DNA from 4 places in the Lysinibacillus fusiformis genome. Region 4 is predicted to be linked to each of the others. Evidence: a T-box and tRNA genes for the amino acid it is inferred to sense, from the RefSeq annotation. Region 4 holds a T-box; the other regions hold tRNA genes.
What was found. The T-box of region 4 lies ahead of ileS (isoleucine--tRNA ligase). A T-box ahead of a tRNA ligase gene usually reads a tRNA of that ligase, here a tRNA-Ile.
Positions count from the first base shown of each region.

Region 1: it encodes a tRNA-Ile, which carries the amino acid that the T-box ahead of ileS (isoleucine--tRNA ligase) is inferred to sense. The anticodon was not compared.
Region 2: it encodes a tRNA-Ile, which carries the amino acid that the T-box ahead of ileS (isoleucine--tRNA ligase) is inferred to sense. The anticodon was not compared.
Region 3: it encodes a tRNA-Ile, which carries the amino acid that the T-box ahead of ileS (isoleucine--tRNA ligase) is inferred to sense. The anticodon was not compared.

Region 1 covers NZ_CP070490.1:613,125-618,426, reverse strand. The annotation lists gene JTI58_RS03060 (cysteine desulfurase family protein) at 1-255, shown strand, start outside; rRNA gene rrf (5S ribosomal RNA) at 534-649, shown strand; tRNA gene JTI58_RS03050 (tRNA-Val) at 660-735, shown strand; tRNA gene JTI58_RS03045 (tRNA-Thr) at 739-814, shown strand; tRNA gene JTI58_RS03040 (tRNA-Lys) at 822-897, shown strand; tRNA gene JTI58_RS03035 (tRNA-Leu) at 916-1,000, shown strand; tRNA gene JTI58_RS03030 (tRNA-Gly) at 1,036-1,110, shown strand; tRNA gene JTI58_RS03025 (tRNA-Leu) at 1,116-1,204, shown strand; tRNA gene JTI58_RS03020 (tRNA-Arg) at 1,213-1,289, shown strand; tRNA gene JTI58_RS03015 (tRNA-Pro) at 1,299-1,375, shown strand; tRNA gene JTI58_RS03010 (tRNA-Ala) at 1,392-1,467, shown strand; tRNA gene JTI58_RS03005 (tRNA-Met) at 1,496-1,569, shown strand; tRNA gene JTI58_RS03000 (tRNA-Ile) at 1,576-1,652, shown strand; tRNA gene JTI58_RS02995 (tRNA-Ser) at 1,668-1,760, shown strand; tRNA gene JTI58_RS02990 (tRNA-Met) at 1,814-1,888, shown strand; tRNA gene JTI58_RS02985 (tRNA-Asp) at 1,892-1,967, shown strand; tRNA gene JTI58_RS02980 (tRNA-Phe) at 2,026-2,101, shown strand; tRNA gene JTI58_RS02975 (tRNA-Gly) at 2,107-2,180, shown strand; tRNA gene JTI58_RS02970 (tRNA-Ile) at 2,182-2,258, shown strand; tRNA gene JTI58_RS02965 (tRNA-Asn) at 2,263-2,339, shown strand; tRNA gene JTI58_RS02960 (tRNA-Ser) at 2,350-2,440, shown strand; tRNA gene JTI58_RS02955 (tRNA-Glu) at 2,443-2,514, shown strand; gene JTI58_RS02950 (diaminopropionate ammonia-lyase) at 2,784-3,986, shown strand; gene JTI58_RS02945 (trypsin-like peptidase domain-containing protein) at 4,032-5,302, opposite strand, start outside.
Region 2 covers NZ_CP070490.1:2,083,572-2,088,873, forward strand. The annotation lists rRNA gene JTI58_RS10190 (23S ribosomal RNA) at 1-2,126, shown strand, start outside; rRNA gene rrf (5S ribosomal RNA) at 2,192-2,307, shown strand; tRNA gene JTI58_RS10200 (tRNA-Val) at 2,319-2,394, shown strand; tRNA gene JTI58_RS10205 (tRNA-Asp) at 2,399-2,474, shown strand; tRNA gene JTI58_RS10210 (tRNA-Thr) at 2,483-2,558, shown strand; tRNA gene JTI58_RS10215 (tRNA-Tyr) at 2,566-2,649, shown strand; tRNA gene JTI58_RS10220 (tRNA-Trp) at 2,654-2,727, shown strand; tRNA gene JTI58_RS10225 (tRNA-His) at 2,771-2,846, shown strand; tRNA gene JTI58_RS10230 (tRNA-Gln) at 2,856-2,930, shown strand; tRNA gene JTI58_RS10235 (tRNA-Lys) at 2,944-3,016, shown strand; tRNA gene JTI58_RS10240 (tRNA-Arg) at 3,035-3,111, shown strand; tRNA gene JTI58_RS10245 (tRNA-Pro) at 3,127-3,203, shown strand; tRNA gene JTI58_RS10250 (tRNA-Ala) at 3,220-3,295, shown strand; tRNA gene JTI58_RS10255 (tRNA-Ser) at 3,309-3,401, shown strand; tRNA gene JTI58_RS10260 (tRNA-Phe) at 3,408-3,483, shown strand; tRNA gene JTI58_RS10265 (tRNA-Gly) at 3,489-3,562, shown strand; tRNA gene JTI58_RS10270 (tRNA-Ile) at 3,567-3,640, shown strand; tRNA gene JTI58_RS10275 (tRNA-Asn) at 3,648-3,724, shown strand; tRNA gene JTI58_RS10280 (tRNA-Glu) at 3,726-3,797, shown strand; gene JTI58_RS10285 (nitric oxide synthase oxygenase) at 4,446-5,302, shown strand, end outside.
Region 3 covers NZ_CP070490.1:621,635-626,936, forward strand. The annotation lists gene nadC (carboxylating nicotinate-nucleotide diphosphorylase) at 1-112, shown strand, start outside; gene nadA (quinolinate synthase NadA) at 99-1,202, shown strand; gene JTI58_RS03080 (VOC family protein) at 1,369-1,803, shown strand; tRNA gene JTI58_RS03085 (tRNA-Glu) at 1,831-1,902, opposite strand; tRNA gene JTI58_RS03090 (tRNA-Ser) at 1,905-1,995, opposite strand; tRNA gene JTI58_RS03095 (tRNA-Asn) at 2,006-2,082, opposite strand; tRNA gene JTI58_RS03100 (tRNA-Ile) at 2,087-2,163, opposite strand; tRNA gene JTI58_RS03105 (tRNA-Gly) at 2,165-2,238, opposite strand; tRNA gene JTI58_RS03110 (tRNA-Phe) at 2,244-2,319, opposite strand; tRNA gene JTI58_RS03115 (tRNA-Asp) at 2,378-2,453, opposite strand; tRNA gene JTI58_RS03120 (tRNA-Met) at 2,457-2,531, opposite strand; tRNA gene JTI58_RS03125 (tRNA-Ser) at 2,585-2,677, opposite strand; tRNA gene JTI58_RS03130 (tRNA-Ile) at 2,693-2,769, opposite strand; tRNA gene JTI58_RS03135 (tRNA-Met) at 2,776-2,849, opposite strand; tRNA gene JTI58_RS03140 (tRNA-Ala) at 2,878-2,953, opposite strand; tRNA gene JTI58_RS03145 (tRNA-Pro) at 2,970-3,046, opposite strand; tRNA gene JTI58_RS03150 (tRNA-Arg) at 3,056-3,132, opposite strand; tRNA gene JTI58_RS03155 (tRNA-Leu) at 3,141-3,229, opposite strand; tRNA gene JTI58_RS03160 (tRNA-Gly) at 3,235-3,309, opposite strand; tRNA gene JTI58_RS03165 (tRNA-Leu) at 3,345-3,429, opposite strand; tRNA gene JTI58_RS03170 (tRNA-Lys) at 3,448-3,523, opposite strand; tRNA gene JTI58_RS03175 (tRNA-Thr) at 3,531-3,606, opposite strand; tRNA gene JTI58_RS03180 (tRNA-Val) at 3,610-3,685, opposite strand; rRNA gene rrf (5S ribosomal RNA) at 3,696-3,811, opposite strand; rRNA gene JTI58_RS03190 (23S ribosomal RNA) at 3,972-5,302, opposite strand, start outside.
Region 4 covers NZ_CP070490.1:4,492,543-4,497,844, forward strand. The annotation lists gene ileS (isoleucine--tRNA ligase) at 1-3,059, opposite strand, end outside; T-box leader at 3,121-3,359, opposite strand; gene JTI58_RS22085 (DUF2785 domain-containing protein) at 3,419-4,261, opposite strand; gene JTI58_RS22090 (hypothetical protein) at 4,281-4,922, opposite strand; gene JTI58_RS22095 (DUF3221 domain-containing protein) at 5,025-5,302, opposite strand, start outside.

The DNA of each region.
Region 1 (5,302 bases), 1.1 Mb from region 4:
CAGCAACTACCTAATATTTGTGGGGTAATGATGGAGAAAGTAGAGGGGCAATATGTTCTTTTAAAGTTAAATGAGGCAGGAATTTGTATCTCTACGGGTAGCGCATGTGATATTCATAGTGAATCTGGAACAAAGGCCATTTTATCAATGGGTTTCTCTTTAGAAGCGGCACGCCAATTTTTTAGAATATCTTTTGGTCCTTCTACCACTTTTGATGATATTGTAAAATTAAAAATAGAGCTTTCAAATATTTAATGAAAAGACGAGTGAAGGATTTTCTATGTTCTTCACTTGTTTTCAAATAGATTATAAGTTAAGAAAATATACAAAATAAAATAATTGTTTTCTTTTGAAACAACAATTGCTATAATATTTTGCAGGGCAATAATTTCTCTTACTTAACAAAAATATCTTCAAAACGTAATAATTTCTTTTTTTTATAAAAAAGTATTGCATAATGTTAGAAAACGTTATACAATAATTCTTGTCTTGAAGGACAGGTAAACAACTTCAAAACGAGATACATAACAAAGTCTAGTGATGATGGCAAAGAGGTCACACCCGTTCCCATACCGAACACGGAAGTTAAGCTCTTTAGCGCCGATGGTAGTTGGGGGCTTCCCCCTGTGAGAGTAGGACGTCGCTAGGCATAGTACCCAGGAGGATTAGCTCAGCTGGGAGAGCATCTGCCTTACAAGCAGAGGGTCGGCGGTTCGAGCCCGTCATCCTCCACCATATGCCGGTTTAGCTCAGCAGGTAGAGCAACTGACTTGTAATCAGTAGGTCGTGGGTTCGATTCCTATAGCCGGCACCATTTTTTCGAGCCATTAGCTCAGTTGGTAGAGCATCTGACTTTTAATCAGAGGGTCGAAGGTTCGAGTCCTTCATGGCTCACCATTTTTGAAATAATAATAAGCGGGTGTGGCGGAATTGGCAGACGCACTAGACTTAGGATCTAGCGCCGCAAGGCGTGGGGGTTCGACTCCCTTCACCCGCACCATTATTTTCATTGCCAGATAAAAAACTTATGCACATGCGGAAGTAGTTCAGTGGTAGAACACCACCTTGCCAAGGTGGGGGTCGCGAGTTCGAACCTCGTCTTCCGCTCCAAATGTGCCGGGGTGGCGGAACTGGCAGACGCACAGGACTTAAAATCCTGCGGTAGGTGACTACCGTACCGGTTCGATTCCGGTCCTCGGCACCATCTTAAATGCGCCCGTAGCTCAATTGGATAGAGCGTCTGACTACGGATCAGAAGGTTATGGGTTCGACTCCTGTCGGGCGCGCCAAAAGAACAACGGGAAGTAGCTCAGCTTGGTAGAGCACTTGGTTTGGGACCAAGGGGTCGCAGGTTCGAATCCTGTCTTCCCGACCATTTCCTAAAAATTTATGGGGCCTTAGCTCAGCTGGGAGAGCGCCTGCCTTGCACGCAGGAGGTCAGCGGTTCGATCCCGCTAGGCTCCACCATAAGTAAATTAACCAGTATAAAGATCCTGGCGGCGTAGCTCAGCTGGCTAGAGCGTACGGTTCATACCCGTAAGGTCGGGGGTTCGATCCCCTCTGCCGCCATCTTAAGGACCTTTAGCTCAGTTGGTTAGAGCAGACGGCTCATAACCGTCCGGTCGCAGGTTCGAGTCCTGCAAGGTCCACCATTTATATATTGTAACGGAGGTATACCCAAGTCTGGCTGAAGGGATCGGTCTTGAAAACCGACAGGCGGGTAACACCGCGCGGGGGTTCGAATCCCTCTACCTCCTCCAGTTTTAAATTTTTATAAATGGTGCTTTAAAAACTCGAAACAGCATAAAATTATCGCGGGGTGGAGCAGTGGTAGCTCGTCGGGCTCATAACCCGAAGGTCGTTGGTTCAAATCCGGCCCCCGCAACCAAAAGGTCCCGTGGTGTAGCGGTTAACATGCCTGCCTGTCACGCAGGAGATCGCCGGTTCGATCCCGGTCGGGACCGCCATTTTTAAAATAAAAGTCATGAGAAGCAAAAGAGTGAGCAAGCTTAGCATGGACGAAATGGGTCAGTAGCTCAGTTGGTAGAGCATTAGATTGAAGCTCTAAGTGTCGGCGGTTCGATTCCGTCCTGACCCACCATTTATGCGGGTGTAGTTTAATGGTAAAACCTCAGCCTTCCAAGCTGATGTCGTGGGTTCGATTCCCATCACCCGCTCCAAGGGCCTATAGCTCAGCTGGTTAGAGCGCACGCCTGATAAGCGTGAGGTCGATGGTTCGAGTCCATTTAGGCCCACCATTATTCCGAAGTAGCTCAGTTGGTAGTAGCACCTGACTGTTAATCAGGTTGTCGCAGGTTCGAGTCCTGCCTTCGGAGCCATTTTTATTTTGGGGAAGTACTCAAGAGGCTGAAGAGGCGCCCCTGCTAAGGGTGTAGGTCGGGTAACCGGCGCGAGGGTTCAAATCCCTCCTTCTCCGCCATGGGCCCGTTGGTCAAGTGGTTAAGACACCGCCCTTTCACGGCGGTAACACGGGTTCGAATCCCGTACGGGTCATACTAAGTGCAGTAGATGAATTTACATCTACTGCACTTTTTAATTTACTTAAAAATAGCTAGATAATAATAAACCTTTACAGAAATTAGATCCTGTAAGGGTTTATTGTTTTTCTGGAGGTTTAGATTGGAATTCTCGGTGTTTGTAGGTCCAAAACCAGTGTATAACTGATATATTTGCTTGCTCTGACTACCCCTGTTTAATTTTGGTAATAAATTTTGTATTTTAAAGCTAGATCGACTAAGCTATTAGTAAAGGGGGAGATAGGTATGAAGGAAAAATTAAAGTGGGTGCACAATCAGCTAGACAACACAAACCATGGCTCACCATTACTATCATATTTTACACTGGAACAAGTAAAGAAGGTTGGTCAATTTCAGCGTACATATGAGCGATTTGAGCAGACACCTCTCCATCATCTTGAGGCACTTGCTTCATATATGGGTGTAGAAAAAATCATTGTTAAAGATGAATCTTATCGATTTGGTTTAAATGCCTTTAAAGTATTAGGCGGTATTTATGCAATTGCGCAATATATTGCCAATAAGCTTGGGAGGAATATAAAGGAGCTATCGTTTGAACAGTTAAAATCTCCGGAAGTAAAAGCAAAAGTAGGCGATTTAACATTTATTTCAACGACAGATGGTAATCATGGTCGTGGTGTTGCATGGGCAGCTAGAGAACTGGGTTTTCAAGCGCGAATATATATGCCAGCTGGCAGCGCGGCTGAGCGTTTGCAGCATATTAAAAGTGAAGGGGCTTTTGCTGAAATTACGACAATGAATTATGACGATACTGTTCGTTATACCTCACAGCTTGCACAAGAAAATGGCTGGGTACTGGTTCAGGATACAATGTGGGATGGCTATGAAGAAATTCCATTATGGATTATGCAAGGTTACACAACTATTGTGCAGGAGATTGTTGAACAGATACAGCTAGCCCCGACACATGTATTTTTGCAAGCAGGTGTAGGATCCTTTGCAGGAGCGGTAGTGGCGTTTTTACAGCAATACTATGAGCAGGAAGTTACTTTTGTATTGGTTGAGCCTCATGTCGCTAATTGCTATTATGAAAGCTTTAAAAAAAATACGGATCAATTTGTCTCTGTTGGCGGGGAGATGCAAACGATTATGGCAGGGCTTGCTTGCGGTGAACCGAATCCACAGGCTTGGCAAATCTTAAAAGCCTCTACAAAAATAAGTATCTCCTGCGAGGAAGAAATAGCAGCTACAGGTATGCGCGTTCTTGGCAATCCATTAGACACAGACACTCGCATTATAGCTGGTGAATCAGGAGCGGCGCCATTTGGTTGCTTTTATGAAATAATGACAAATGAACAATATAAGGAATTAAAAAATGCCTTACACCTAAATGAACATGCGAGGGTGCTGTTTATTAATACAGAGGGTGACACAGATAAAGAGAACTATCGACAAATAGTATGGCATGGGAAATATGCGAACCAATAGCAAACTAGTGATGAACTAGCTTGCTATTTTACTTTGTAAAAGGTTTTATTGATGTATCTTAATGTTGGCAATTTTATAAGCACCATAATCATCCGTAATAACTGTATAAGTTTTATAGCGATCATAGAATTGGTAATTACCTTGTGTATCATAAAAATCAAAAGTTTCGTTCATGTCAACATAATATTGACCATTTGAGTATTGTACATCTAGCACGTCATTGTTTGTAAAATAGAAGTAATGACCCTGATAGGCAATCTCATTAATGTATTTCTCCAATTCTTGATATGCTGTACTGCCAGGTGAAAGCATATCAGCTATCCAATAAAAATCACCATCATTGAGTGCCATTTCATAATAGAGACGGAATGCTTGCACGAATTGACCTGCTAGTAAGGCGTCTGTTTCGTTGGTGGGTTTTGTTTCAATGGTAGACTGTTGACTACCTTCATAAACATTCGCAATAGCCCGAACCTCATTTGCAGAAAGTGGTTTAGCAATCCATCCATCAAATTGATCAAGCATACTATAAAGAGGAATGGAAAAGGCAAAGTTAGTACTTGTATCAGTTGTATAAAGTAGTGAGTTAATTCCAATTACTTTGCCTGTATTAACATCAACTAATGGGCCACCGCTGCTACCTTTATCAATTTGTGCATCTACCTGATAAATTTGCTTATAAATAAAATTTTCAAGTTTCATATCACGTTTATTACCTGTTATATAGCCAATAGAAGCCGAATTTTCAAAACCTTGTGGACTACCAAATGCAATGACTTCTAGACCTATAGGTGATTCTACAGTCTCCATGCCTAATGGCTCTGTGTCTTGGTAGTTAGGCACCTTTATTAAAGCAATATCATAGCGATCAGATATACCGATAACAGTACCTGGAAATTCTTGACCATTTGCATTACGAATCATTACATCAACTTCACCTTGGATAACATGAGCATTTGTAATAACATATCCACCCTTTTTATATAGGAAGCCAGAGCCTTGACTATTGTTAGTTAGGACAGTGAAGACTTTTTGTTGTATTTCCTTTATAAGGGTGACACGATCAACCTGCTGTGCATGAGCTTCTTGTTTTTTGGTGAGTTCTTCTGAAGAAACTTGTTGTGCATTTATCTTTTGATTATCGTTAATTTCCGAGTAAGCGGTGGTATAGCTCTTTTTATCATTAAAAAAATCCCAATATGCATAACCTAGACCGCCTATTGCAATAAAACAGATTGAAAGTACGATAATTGCCCATGTTGGGATACCTTGTTTTGGAAATGATGGATTTATGAGCTTATTACCACAATCCGAGC
Region 2 (5,302 bases), 2.4 Mb from region 4:
CGGGGATGAGGTGTGGGTAGCGGAGAAATTCCAATCGAACTTGGAGATAGCTGGTTCTCTCCGAAATAGCTTTAGGGCTAGCCTCGTGATGAGAATACTGGAGGTAGAGCACTGTTTGGACTAGGGGGCCATCCCGGTTTACCGAATTCAGACAAACTCCGAATGCCAGATATTTATACACGGGAGTCAGACTGCGAGTGATAAGATCCGTAGTCAAAAGGGAAACAGCCCAGACCACCAGCTAAGGTCCCAAAGTAATCGTTAAGTGGAAAAGGATGTGGCGTTGCACAGACAACCAGGATGTTGGCTTAGAAGCAGCCATCATTTAAAGAGTGCGTAATAGCTCACTGGTCGAGTGACGCTGCGCCGAAAATGTATCGGGGCTAAACGATTCACCGAAGCTGTGGATTGACATCTACGATGTCAGTGGTAGGAGAGCGTTCTAAGTGCGTTGAAGTCAGACCGGAAGGACTGGTGGAGCGCTTAGAAGTGAGAATGCCGGTATGAGTAGCGAAAGACGGGTGAGAATCCCGTCCACCGTATGACTAAGGTTTCCTGAGGAAGGCTCGTCCGCTCAGGGTTAGTCGGGACCTAAGCCGAGGCCGATAGGCGTAGGCGATGGACAACAGGTTGATATTCCTGTACCACCTCCTCACCGTTTGAGAAATGGGGGGACGCAGTAGGATAGGGTAAGCGCGCTGTTGGATATGCGCGTCCAAGCAGTAAGGCGTGTGTGTAGGCAAATCCGCACACTGTAACGTTGAGCTGTGATGGCGAGTCCGTATGGACGAAGTTCCTGATTTCACACTGCCAAGAAAAGCCTCTATCGAGGTGAGAGGTGCCCGTACCGCAAACCGACACAGGTAGTCGAGGAGAGAATCCTAAGGTGTGCGAGAGAACTCTCGTTAAGGAACTCGGCAAAATGACCCCGTAACTTCGGGAGAAGGGGTGCTCTTGAGCGTGCAAGCGCATGAGAGCCGCAGTGAATAGGCCCAGGCGACTGTTTAGCAAAAACACAGGTCTCTGCAAAACCGTAAGGTGACGTATAGGGGCTGACGCCTGCCCGGTGCTGGAAGGTTAAGAGGAGTGGTTAGCGCAAGCGAAGCTGCGAATTGAAGCCCCAGTAAACGGCGGCCGTAACTATAACGGTCCTAAGGTAGCGAAATTCCTTGTCGGGTAAGTTCCGACCCGCACGAAAGGCGTAACGATCTGGGCACTGTCTCAACGAGAGACTCGGTGAAATTATAGTACCTGTGAAGATGCAGGTTACCCGCGACAGGACGGAAAGACCCCGTGGAGCTTTACTGTAGCCTGATATTGAATTTTGGTACAACTTGTACAGGATAGGTAGGAGCCAGAGATCTCGGAGCGCCAGCTTCGAAGGAGGCGTCGGTGGGATACTACCCTGGTTGTATTGAAATTCTAACCCATGCCCCTTAGCGGGGCAGGAGACAGTGTCAGGCGGACAGTTTGACTGGGGCGGTCGCCTCCTAAAAGGTAACGGAGGCGCCCAAAGGTTCCCTCAGAATGGTTGGAAATCATTCGTAGAGTGTAAAGGCACAAGGGAGCTTGACTGCGAGACCTACAAGTCGAGCAGGGTCGAAAGACGGGCTTAGTGATCCGGTGGTTCCGCATGGAAGGGCCATCGCTCAACGGATAAAAGCTACCCCGGGGATAACAGGCTTATCTCCCCCAAGAGTCCACATCGACGGGGAGGTTTGGCACCTCGATGTCGGCTCATCGCATCCTGGGGCTGTAGTCGGTCCCAAGGGTTGGGCTGTTCGCCCATTAAAGCGGTACGCGAGCTGGGTTCAGAACGTCGTGAGACAGTTCGGTCCCTATCCGTCGTGGGCGTAGGAAATTTGAGAGGAGCTGTCCTTAGTACGAGAGGACCGGGATGGACACACCGCTGGTGTACCAGTTGTCTTGCCAAAGGCATCGCTGGGTAGCTATGTGTGGACGGGATAAGTGCTGAAAGCATCTAAGCATGAAGCCCCCCTCAAGATGAGATTTCCCATTACGCAAGTAAGTAAGATCCCTCAAAGACGATGAGGTAGATAGGTTCGAGGTGGAAGTGTGGTGACACATGGAGCTGACGAATACTAATCGATCGAGGACTTAACCAAAACGTTTGAACCATTCAATGCACGTTTATCCAGTTTTGAAAGAATAAGTCTTTCAACTGAATAAGTGAAGTGATGATGGCAAAGAGGTCACACCCGTTCCCATACCGAACACGGAAGTTAAGCTCTTTAGCGCCGATGGTAGTTGGGGGTTTCCCCCTGTGAGAGTAGGACATCGCTTCGCTTATTTTTTGTGGAGGATTAGCTCAGCTGGGAGAGCATCTGCCTTACAAGCAGAGGGTCGGCGGTTCGAGCCCGTCATCCTCCACCATTATGGTCCCGTGGTGTAGCGGTTAACATGCCTGCCTGTCACGCAGGAGATCGCCGGTTCGATCCCGGTCGGGACCGCCATTATTATTGCCGGTGTAGCTCAGTTGGTAGAGCAACTGACTTGTAATCAGTAGGTCGTGGGTTCGACTCCTATCGCCGGCACCATTCCCTTGGAGGGGTAGCGAAGTGGCTAAACGCGGCGGACTGTAAATCCGCTCCTTAGGGTTCGGCGGTTCGAATCCGTCCCCCTCCACCATTTTAGGGGCATAGTTCAACGGTAGAATAGAGGTCTCCAAAACCTTTGGTGTGGGTTCGATTCCTACTGCCCCTGCCAGGTATTGAGGTACTCGTTCATATATAGCTATTATTTTATAGTGGCGATTGTGGCGAAGTGGTTAACGCATCGGATTGTGGTTCCGACATTCGTGGGTTCGATTCCCATCAGTCGCCCCATTTCAAAATTGGGGTATAGCCAAGCGGTAAGGCAACGGATTTTGATTCCGTCATGCCTAGGTTCGAATCCTAGTACCCCAGCCATTTTTTATTTTACGAGCCATTAGCTCAGTTGGTAGAGCATCTGACTTTTAATCAGAGGGTCGAAGGTTCGAGTCCTTCATGGCTCATCGTTTTTTAATTAATATGCGCCCGTAGCTCAATTGGATAGAGCGTCTGACTACGGATCAGAAGGTTATGGGTTCGACTCCTGTCGGGCGCGCCAATAAATTCACGTTTACGGAATGTAGCTCAGCTTGGTAGAGCACTTGGTTTGGGACCAAGGGGTCGTAGGTTCGAATCCTGTCATTCCGACCATCTTTCATGATAAAATGGGGCCTTAGCTCAGCTGGGAGAGCGCCTGCCTTGCACGCAGGAGGTCAGCGGTTCGATCCCGCTAGGCTCCACCATTTTAATATTTTTGGAGGTATACCCAAGTCTGGCTGAAGGGATCGGTCTTGAAAACCGACAGGCGGGTAACACCGCGCGGGGGTTCGAATCCCTCTACCTCCTCCATTTTCCGGGTCAGTAGCTCAGTTGGTAGAGCATTAGATTGAAGCTCTAAGTGTCGGCGGTTCGATTCCGTCCTGACCCACCATTATTGCGGGTGTAGTTTAATGGTAAAACCTCAGCCTTCCAAGCTGATGTCGTGAGTTCGATTCTCATCACCCGCTCCAAAATGGGCCTATAGCTCAGCTGGTTAGAGCGCACGCCTGATAAGCGTGAGGTCGATGGTTCGAGTCCATTTAGGCCCATCATTATTCCGAAGTAGCTCAGTTGGTAGTAGCACCTGACTGTTAATCAGGTTGTCGCAGGTTCGAGTCCTGCCTTCGGAGCCACGGCCCGTTGGTCAAGTGGTTAAGACACCGCCCTTTCACGGCGGTAACACGGGTTCGAATCCCGTACGGGTCATCAAGCATGTAGCACAGATGTGTGTTACATGCTTTTTTCTATTTCCTTTAAGTACATTCTCCTTTTTCATGTTGTTGAAAAAAGATCATGACAATAGCAGAAAAAGAGCTTTTGGCAAGGCGAGGGGTTGATTCCCGTTCCGTCAGCGTCCTTTCCAAGAGATGTCCGATGAGCCGTTTCCCTCACTGCGTTCACTCCAGTGTCTCATCTGTGACGCTGGCTCCACTCCAATCAACCATGTGCAATAGTGACAACACCCCTTCATAAAGGGTAGTGAAGACCTTCACTTTATTTGAAAATCTTTGCTAAAAAAGTAAACATTTTGTAGGTTGGAGTGGAGGGCTACTTGACTCCCGTGGGATAGCGAGACAGGCGAGCCCCTGCACGGAGCGGGAGCGGAGGAAGCGGCTCGGCGCTCGCCCACAGGAAAGCAAGTAGCCTGCAACGGAAACCATTTTCACCTTTCACAAAAATTCTATTGTTAGTTTTGTTTTTCAACACTATGTAGATTCTCTTTACGAAAGAGAATCTACAGATTAAATTTGAACAAACTATTTCATATATAAAATATGTATGTTTTTTCAAGTACTATTTTCATGGTGCTTGTCGTTTTGTTCCTCTAATATGAGGATAAGTGGAGGAATCGATATGAATATACAGGAGATACAGCAATTTTTAAGTTTATACCAGACAGAACAAAATAAATCAGAACTTTGGTTAAAGAATAGATTACAGGAAGTTGAAAATGCAGGTGAATATTACCCAACAACTGAGGAGCTAGTTTTTGGTGCAAGAGTGGCATGGCGTAATAGCAATAAATGTATCGGACGTCTATTTTGGCAGTCACTGCATGTGGTAGATGCACGTGATGTTTTAGATGAACAGGATATTTTTCAAAAATTACTAGAACATATTGATTATGCAACAAATTGTGGGAAGATCCGTCCAACTATAACAGTGTTTGCTTCAGATAGAGTAAGGATTTGGAATCATCAACTTATCCGTTATGCAGGCTATGAAACAGAAGCAGGCGTTATTGGAGATTCGCAATCCATTGAGTTTACAAAAGTATGTAAATCTCTGGGATGGAAAGGTAAAGGAACGGCTTTTGATGTGCTACCACTCATTATACAGGTGGATGATCGCGCTCCCAAAATGTATGTAATCCCTGAAGAATATATAGTAGAGGTCTCAATCCGCCATCCAGAGTCAGTGGATGTGGAGAAGTTAGGGATGAAATGGTATGCCGTACCCATAATTTCGAGTATGCGTTTTCAAATGGCGGGTATTGATTTTCAAGCTGCTCCATTTAATGGCTGGTATATGGGAACAGAAATCGGTGCACGCAATTTAGCAGATCATGAGCGCTATAACATGCTACCTGCTATTGCAGAAATTTTTAATCTTGATACAACCAAACAAGCGTCTCTTTGGCGTGATCGTGCATTAGTGGAACTTAATATTGCTGTTCTTCACTCATTTAAAGAAGATGGTGTGAGCATTGT
Region 3 (5,302 bases), 1.1 Mb from region 4:
CCAATCGGGTATTCAGTGGATTTCACTTGGCTCCTTAACACATTCAGTTAAAGCTTTTGACATTAGTGCACTCGTTCAAATGAAAGGAGATCATTCCCTTGTCCATCACTAGTTTATTACAACAAACGACACTACTTCCTGAGCATTATCGGGCACTATCCGTAAAGGAAATGGAATCTCGTATTTTATCAATAAAGAAAAAATTAGGTCCTAAATTATTTATTCCTGGGCACCATTATCAAAAAGATGAGGTCATTCAATTTGCTGATGCAACTGGGGATTCTTTACAGTTAGCTCAATTATCCGCAGCAAATAAGGAAGCTGAACACATCGTATTTTGCGGCGTGCATTTTATGGCAGAGACTGCTGATATGCTGACAACAAAACAACAATATGTCTATTTGCCAGATATGCGTGCTGGTTGTTCAATGGCTGATATGGCAGACATTTATCAAACTGAACAAGCATGGCCGATTCTTCAAGAACTCTTTGGTGATACGATTATCCCTCTAACCTATGTCAATTCAACTGCAGCTATTAAAGCCTTTACTGGAAGACATGGTGGTGCTTGTGTCACTTCATCGAATGCTAAGGAGCTTGTTCAATGGGCATTTACACAAAAACAGCGTATCTTCTTTTTACCTGACCAACATTTAGGAAGAAATACTGCCTATGACTTAGGTATTCCTCTTGAAAATATGGCTGTTTGGAATCCTCATAAGAACATGCTCGAAACAACAGAGTCCCTTGAAAATATTCAGGTTATTCTTTGGAAGGGTCACTGCTCTGTGCACGAAGGTTTCACAGTTCAACATACAGAGATTATTCGCAAAGCACACCCAACTATGAGAATTATTGTTCACCCTGAGTGCAGTCGTGAAGTTGTAGCAGCAGCTGATGATGCAGGCTCCACAAAATACATTATTGACACAATCAATCGCGCTCCGAGCGGATCTTCATGGGCCATTGGAACAGAAATGAACTTAGTCAATCGCATTATTAAGCAGCATCCAGATAAACATATTGTCTCTTTAAATGAAAACTTTTGTCCTTGCTTAACAATGAATCGTATTGACCTGCCGCATTTGTTATGGAGCCTCGAAAGTATTGAGCAGGGGCAACCTCATAACCGTATACAAGTAGATGAACATACTACTGCTGAAGCACTTAGCTCACTTGAAAGAATGCTAGCTAGAGGATAAATAGATAGGCTTTATCAACAGAAAGGTTGTATAAATAACCTTTCTGTTTTTTATGGTGATATAACATCTGCTTTAAATAATTTAAATGTCTGCCATTTTTGCCCACAATGCTAAAATTGACATGACTTAAGGCGCTATGATACTGTCGATTTGGAGGTGATACTAAATGGCTTTTCAATCGAAAAATATCTTTATCAATTTACCAGTGAAAGATCTAAACAAATCTATCAACTTTTTTAAGGAATTAGGTTTTGAGTTCAATCAACAATTCAGTGATGAAACAACGGCCTCAATGATTATTAGTGAAAATATCTTTGTATTAATAATGGTGGAAGAACGATTTAAAGGGTTTAGTAAGAAAGAAGTTACAGATACTACTACTTCTGCAGAAGCAATCTTATGCCTTTCTGCCGAAAATCGAGAACAAGTAGATCAATTAGTGAATAAGGCACTTGCCTCTGGTGGTAAACCTTATAGTGAACCACAAGATCACGGATTTATGTATGGTTGGGGTTTTCAAGATGTAGACGGGCATATCTGGGAAGTAGTTTATATGGACGAAAATGCATTGAATCTATCTATGAATATAAAAAAACAGTAGATGCAGTTGCATCTACTGTTTTTAGTATGACCCGTACGGGATTCGAACCCGTGTTACCGCCGTGAAAGGGCGGTGTCTTAACCACTTGACCAACGGGCCCATGGCGGAGAAGGAGGGATTTGAACCCTCGCGCCGGTTACCCGACCTACACCCTTAGCAGGGGCGCCTCTTCAGCCTCTTGAGTACTTCCCCAAAATAAAAATGGCTCCGAAGGCAGGACTCGAACCTGCGACAACCTGATTAACAGTCAGGTGCTACTACCAACTGAGCTACTTCGGAATAATGGTGGGCCTAAATGGACTCGAACCATCGACCTCACGCTTATCAGGCGTGCGCTCTAACCAGCTGAGCTATAGGCCCTTGGAGCGGGTGATGGGAATCGAACCCACGACATCAGCTTGGAAGGCTGAGGTTTTACCATTAAACTACACCCGCATAAATGGTGGGTCAGGACGGAATCGAACCGCCGACACTTAGAGCTTCAATCTAATGCTCTACCAACTGAGCTACTGACCCATTTCGTCCATGCTAAGCTTGCTCACTCTTTTGCTTCTCATGACTTTTATTTTAAAAATGGCGGTCCCGACCGGGATCGAACCGGCGATCTCCTGCGTGACAGGCAGGCATGTTAACCGCTACACCACGGGACCTTTTGGTTGCGGGGGCCGGATTTGAACCAACGACCTTCGGGTTATGAGCCCGACGAGCTACCACTGCTCCACCCCGCGATAATTTTATGCTGTTTCGAGTTTTTAAAGCACCATTTATAAAAATTTAAAACTGGAGGAGGTAGAGGGATTCGAACCCCCGCGCGGTGTTACCCGCCTGTCGGTTTTCAAGACCGATCCCTTCAGCCAGACTTGGGTATACCTCCGTTACAATATATAAATGGTGGACCTTGCAGGACTCGAACCTGCGACCGGACGGTTATGAGCCGTCTGCTCTAACCAACTGAGCTAAAGGTCCTTAAGATGGCGGCAGAGGGGATCGAACCCCCGACCTTACGGGTATGAACCGTACGCTCTAGCCAGCTGAGCTACGCCGCCAGGATCTTTATACTGGTTAATTTACTTATGGTGGAGCCTAGCGGGATCGAACCGCTGACCTCCTGCGTGCAAGGCAGGCGCTCTCCCAGCTGAGCTAAGGCCCCATAAATTTTTAGGAAATGGTCGGGAAGACAGGATTCGAACCTGCGACCCCTTGGTCCCAAACCAAGTGCTCTACCAAGCTGAGCTACTTCCCGTTGTTCTTTTGGCGCGCCCGACAGGAGTCGAACCCATAACCTTCTGATCCGTAGTCAGACGCTCTATCCAATTGAGCTACGGGCGCATTTAAGATGGTGCCGAGGACCGGAATCGAACCGGTACGGTAGTCACCTACCGCAGGATTTTAAGTCCTGTGCGTCTGCCAGTTCCGCCACCCCGGCACATTTGGAGCGGAAGACGAGGTTCGAACTCGCGACCCCCACCTTGGCAAGGTGGTGTTCTACCACTGAACTACTTCCGCATGTGCATAAGTTTTTTATCTGGCAATGAAAATAATGGTGCGGGTGAAGGGAGTCGAACCCCCACGCCTTGCGGCGCTAGATCCTAAGTCTAGTGCGTCTGCCAATTCCGCCACACCCGCTTATTATTATTTCAAAAATGGTGAGCCATGAAGGACTCGAACCTTCGACCCTCTGATTAAAAGTCAGATGCTCTACCAACTGAGCTAATGGCTCGAAAAAATGGTGCCGGCTATAGGAATCGAACCCACGACCTACTGATTACAAGTCAGTTGCTCTACCTGCTGAGCTAAACCGGCATATGGTGGAGGATGACGGGCTCGAACCGCCGACCCTCTGCTTGTAAGGCAGATGCTCTCCCAGCTGAGCTAATCCTCCTGGGTACTATGCCTAGCGACGTCCTACTCTCACAGGGGGAAGCCCCCAACTACCATCGGCGCTAAAGAGCTTAACTTCCGTGTTCGGTATGGGAACGGGTGTGACCTCTTTGCCATCATCACTAGACTTGCACATGGATGTGCTGGCTTCTGCGTTGCAACACGGATGTTGCGTTCTTAGCAGAAGTTCCTTTTAAAAGCTTCAAAATACATAGTATCTTAAAAACTTGTTGAAAGTGTTGTTCTTTCAAAACTGGATAAACGATACATTGAATGGTTCAAACGTTTTGGTTAAGTCCTCGATCGATTAGTATTCGTCAGCTCCATGTGTCACCACACTTCCACCTCGAACCTATCTACCTCATCGTCTTTGAGGGATCTTACTTACTTGCGTAATGGGAAATCTCATCTTGAGGGGGGCTTCATGCTTAGATGCTTTCAGCACTTATCCCGTCCACACATAGCTACCCAGCGATGCCTTTGGCAAGACAACTGGTACACCAGCGGTGTGTCCATCCCGGTCCTCTCGTACTAAGGACAGCTCCTCTCAAATTTCCTACGCCCACGACGGATAGGGACCGAACTGTCTCACGACGTTCTGAACCCAGCTCGCGTACCGCTTTAATGGGCGAACAGCCCAACCCTTGGGACCGACTACAGCCCCAGGATGCGATGAGCCGACATCGAGGTGCCAAACCTCCCCGTCGATGTGGACTCTTGGGGGAGATAAGCCTGTTATCCCCGGGGTAGCTTTTATCCGTTGAGCGATGGCCCTTCCATGCGGAACCACCGGATCACTAAGCCCGTCTTTCGACCCTGCTCGACTTGTAGGTCTCGCAGTCAAGCTCCCTTGTGCCTTTACACTCTACGAATGATTTCCAACCATTCTGAGGGAACCTTTGGGCGCCTCCGTTACCTTTTAGGAGGCGACCGCCCCAGTCAAACTGTCCGCCTGACACTGTCTCCTGCCCCGCTAAGGGGCATGGGTTAGAATTTCAATACAACCAGGGTAGTATCCCACCGACGCCTCCTTCGAAGCTGGCGCTCCGAGATCTCTGGCTCCTACCTATCCTGTACAAGTTGTACCAAAATTCAATATCAGGCTACAGTAAAGCTCCACGGGGTCTTTCCGTCCTGTCGCGGGTAACCTGCATCTTCACAGGTACTATAATTTCACCGAGTCTCTCGTTGAGACAGTGCCCAGATCGTTACGCCTTTCGTGCGGGTCGGAACTTACCCGACAAGGAATTTCGCTACCTTAGGACCGTTATAGTTACGGCCGCCGTTTACTGGGGCTTCAATTCGCAGCTTCGCTTGCGCTAACCACTCCTCTTAACCTTCCAGCACCGGGCAGGCGTCAGCCCCTATACGTCACCTTACGGTTTTGCAGAGACCTGTGTTTTTGCTAAACAGTCGCCTGGGCCTATTCACTGCGGCTCTCATGCGCTTGCACGCTCAAGAGCACCCCTTCTCCCGAAGTTACGGGGTCATTTTGCCGAGTTCCTTAACGAGAGTTCTCTCGCACACCTTAGGATTCTCTCCTCGACTACCTGTGTCGGTTTGCGGTACGGGCACCTCTCACCTCGATAGAGGCTTTTCTTGGCAGTGTGAAATCAGG
Region 4 (5,302 bases):
AATAATGCCGTCTCAATGGATTTCGCATGAGGCCATTCCTCGCCATAATGAATAGCTTTGACTAATACATTGGCTTGTAATAAAGATTCATGCTGTTGAATGATGGAAAGCACCTCTGCACTACCATTAAAAGCAATCGTTACATATTGCTCCACTGGTAGCTGCCATTTTTTTCGTGCATCTTGTATTGTACGAATCAATTCTCGCATTTGCCCTTCTTGTAGCAAGCTCTCTGTGAGTTGAACATTCATCAAGACACGGCATGTGCTATCCTCCGCTAAAATATAGTGATCCTTCACGATTGATTCAGCTATCACATGTTCTGTTACTAATGTTAGCTGTTGACCTTCCATCATGATATCCACTGTTCCTTGTTGTTGTAGCTTTTGTTTCTCATCATCCGCTAATGTCAACACATATTCTTTTACTTGATTAACCTTTGGACCAAATGCCGCTCCAGCCGTTTTAAAATTCAGCTTGTAATACACGCTTTCATAAGCCGAAAAATCATATGTCCATCTACAAACTTTGATGTTTAACTCATCCTGAATGAGTTCGCAATAGACTTGATAATCTGCCGGTTCACCTCCAATGGCAACAATGAGCTCACTTAAAGGCTGTTTAACCTTGATTCCCTGACTATTACGAATGCTACGTCCAAGTTCCACAACTGTTAAAACCGTTGCCATTTCTTGTTCAAGCTTCATATCCACTAGTTGATCGTTGAATGTTGGATATTTCTCAAGATGAACACTTTTCCCACATAATTGACAGTAGATATCCTCTGCTATAAACGGTGTAAACGGAGCTACTAATTGACAAATGGATGTAAGCACCTCATAAAGTGTGCTAAATGCACCGCGTTTATCTGCTGTCATTCCATTTGCCCAAAATCTAGCGCGTGACCGACGAATATACCAATTGCTTAACTCCTCTACCAATTGACCAATTTCCCGTGTAGCCTGTGTAAATTGATAATCATCCATGGATGTTGTGACAAGCTGGATAGTATGATGTAAGCGAGACAATATCCAACGATCTAGTTGTGAGCGTGTACCTGTATTTGTAGCATCATACGTAAAGCCATCGATTTGGGCATACATTTCATAAAATTTAAACGTATTGTCGAGTGTATCCACTAGTTTAGATTTCGCATCTAGGACAATTTTCTTAGAAAAACGCTTTGGATTCCATGGGGAGCTATCAACTAAAAATGCCCAGCGTAAAGCATCTGCTCCATACTGCTCAATTAACTCAACAGGCTCTAACGCATTGCCTTTACTTTTGGACATCTTCTGTCCATGCTCATCCAGTACATGCCCTAACGATAGCACATTTTTATAAGGTGGTTTTCCTGTAAATAAGGTCGAAACCGCTAATAAGCTATAGAAAAAGCCTCGCGTTTGGTCGATTCCCTCAATAACAACATCTGCTGGAAACTGATGATGAAAAGTCGCTCCATCCTCAAAAGGATAATGCTGTTGGGCAAATGGCATCGAGCCACTGTCAAACCAAACATCGATAACTTCAGGCGTACGTTTCATGTCGCCTCGACAGACAGGACAGGTACAGACAATGTCATCAATAAATGGTTTATGGAGCTCTAATTGCTCATCGACAGTCCCTTTGGCTAATTGTTTTAGTGCTGCAATACTGTTAGGTGCCTCCTCATGAGTGCAGTCCTGACAAATCCATACATTGAGCGGTGTCCCCCAATAGCGATTACGACTAATATTCCAATCCACTAAGTTTTCTAAGAAGTTGCCAAAGCGACCATCCTTGATATGGCTAGGATACCATGTCACCTGTTGATTATTTTGTAAAAGCTGCTCTTTTAATGCAGACATTTTGATAAACCAGCTATCTGTTGCGTAGTACAGCAATGGGGAATCACAGCGCCAGCAATGCGGGTAGCTGTGCTCATATTTTTCTTTAGCAAATAAAAGCTCATTTGCTGCAAGCATCTTAATGATATCGACATCACAGTCTTTCACAAATCTTCCGACAAGCTCAGGTACAGTTTCTGTATAACAGCCTTTAAGATCGACTACATTGACAAAGGACAAATCATTTTGTTGGACCGTTTTATAATCGTCTTCTCCATAAGCCGGCGCTATGTGTACGATCCCTGTTCCATTATGCTCTGTCACATAATCCGCCATGACAACAACATGACCTTTATCGACGGTTATATAGGAAAATGGCGGTAAATAGGAAACACCCGCAAAATCCTGCCCGTCATGCTCACTTAATATTTCCACAGGCTCTGAAAAAACCTTTGATACTAACGATTTGGCGAGGATATATATGTTATTTGCATGCCTTACACGTACATATCGAAGAGCAGGATTCATAGCCAAAGCTACATTGGCTGGTAACGTCCAAGGTGTCGTTGTCCAGCCTAAGAAATATTCGTCTCGATCCTCAAGCTTAAACATTGCAGTAACGGATAAATCCTTGACATCCTTATAGCCCTGTGCCACCTCATGAGAGCTTAAGGATGTTTGACAGCTAGGGCAATAAGGTGAAACGCGATGCCCTTTGTATAAAAGTTTTTCCTTGTGAACATGGCTTAAAATATGCCATACAGATTCGATATAGTCATTACTTAATGTTAGGTAAGGATCATCCATATCGAGCCAGTAGCCAAGCTGCTCTGTAAAGGTACGCCATTTTTGCTCATAGGTAAAAACGCTCTTTTTACATGCCTGAATAAAGCGCTCTACCCCGTAGTTTTCAATCTCCTGCTTTCCAGATATGCCTAATGTCTTTTCTACCCCTAATTCCACAGGCAAACCATGTGTATCCCAGCCTGCTTTTCGTTCAACCAAATAGCCTTGCATCGTTTTATAACGTGCCACGACATCTTTTATGGTTCTACCAAATGCATGGCCAACATGTGGTAAACCATTCGCTGTTGGTGGTCCCTCATAAAACACAAAGGGCTGCTGTCCAGCACGATTGCTAACGGATTTAGTGAAGGTCCCTTCTTGCGCCCACAATGCATGAATCCTTGTTTCTCGTTCAACCGTTGTTTCTTTCTTTTGTTCTTTCTGCATATTAGCTCCTCCTATACAAGCAAATTTGTATAAAAGGCATACAAAAAACCCCGTCCCAAGGAAAAGGGACGGGGTTAACCGCGAATACCACCCTAATTCTATTGACACGATGGCCAATAGCACTCAGCAACGTACAATCATACGTGTTCTTTTTAACGGTAGACACCCGGATTAGCTTACTCGATTCAGCTAATCTTCTCAGAGAGGATTTTCATGTAACACCTGCACACCGACTTCCACCAAATGTCGGCTCTCTGTAGAACAAAATGAAACACTACTCTTTCTCATCAACGAATTTGTATGCTTTTATTGTCCTTCATCTTAGCAAATTACCAATTGTCTGTCAACAGTGGACAATCTTAAAAATTTTCGTTGAGACAAGTGGCAATGCTTTGATGGAGAACAGCATACCGTGGCTGATGAATGGTTTGAATCAAAAGGCTCTTTAGCAAAGTTTTACTATTGAATAGTACTATTCTGTATTGTTCTTCACTCAGCTGTTCCTTTAATACGGCTATAGTGAATGGCATTTGCTGCACTAGTTGGATGACTTCATTTTGATTCAGTCCCTGCTCCAGCATCGCGAATATTGGCACTAATAGCCTTTCATCTTCATTATGGATAAAGACGTAATCTGGTTGTAAATAGATGGACCATAGTGCATGTAGCATATCGACATAGGCTGTTTTCATCGATTTAGGATTTTTCACGAGTTCATCGATAGCATCTGAAACATGTGCCACACTATGCGCCCATCCCTTGCCAGGCACATAGCCTCTTACATCCTTTTCAGATAATACATAGGTTAGTACCTTCGTTTGACAGTCCTCTATATTAGCCTTGGATAAAAAATTATCTTGTAGATCCCTTGCTAAAATAAGCGCTACTAATAATGATGTAAAGGAGCGAGTAAAGACCCAATCCGATTCCTTTTCTCCAATTCCCTTAACTAATAAATGGTTTAAGCTGTAATCCCACAGCTCCGTTAAGCAACGATGATCCAGCAAGTTTTTTTCTAAAATCCATTCATAAAAGCTGCTATAAATATAGGTATCCCGTAGCTCACTATCAATAGAACCGATGTGTGCTAGCATGGAATGCACAAGCTGCTCTTGATTCTCTAGCTCCATTGTTGTTTGTCCCTTTTTCAATGCTATTAATCGATCCTTTAATTCTTCTTCCTTCAGTACATCTTGTATCAACTGTTTGACTCCCCTTTGCTTATTTATTTTGATACTCACTTTTTCGGTATATCCCATCTAGCTTCCATCCCTCATTAAAACGGACATATGTAAATTCCTTTTGCCAATTATCTTGGTGTACAATCACCTTACTACGCCAAGGAAAGGTTGCCGCGTATACCTGACCACTGCGAACTTCAGCTATGTCATCAGCAACATCTAGAAGTGTCGAAGGAGCAATCGTATTGTGTATCAAATAAAGCTGTCGATCTGAACTGTCCTCAAGCTCTAGCATTACCTGCTGATGAATCGCAATCACTTGCTGATTTGCCTGATAAAGTGAATAAACGAGTGAGCTCCCAAATAACACCATCAATGTTGCCACAATCACAACATGCTTTTTCTTTAAGCCTATATAACATGCCCACTTCTTTTCCTTGTTGTATAAATGGAGATAGATTGCTAGACTAATTGGCCATAAAAATAGTAACTGCCAAAAGAGGACAACCCAAAAAAGCGCACCATCCGATACAAAATAACGAATACCAAAGTAATTCAACAACCATAAAGGCATCGACCAACGCCAAGAGGACTCTTCCTGTGACATACTTTTTAAATAAATCAGTAGAAGAGGTAAGCTTAGGAAAAAAGCTGTCGCATTATCTAATATAGCAAATAACAATTCAACACCTCTATTTTAGAAAAATATTACAACTATTGTATATGAATCCAACTTTAAAGAAAAGGCTAGACATTCTATAATCATTGAATGTCTAGCTTCTTTTTATTGATATTCCTTTACTATTTTCATCTCGACGATATCTTTATAATCAATGAACGGCTGAGTGTCATCGTTCCCAATCGCCTGTCTATACTGTACTTCTACTCGATCGCCAACTGATAGTGTTTTCGGGACATCCACTAGAGGGAACCATGTACCATTGCTATGTTTTTGCACTAATTCATCTACAGATTTTTGACCAATCTCGCTTTCCAGGACACCTGAGACAACTAAAAACTCATGTTCCTTAATTGCTAAGACCGTTCCACTTCTGATGAGCT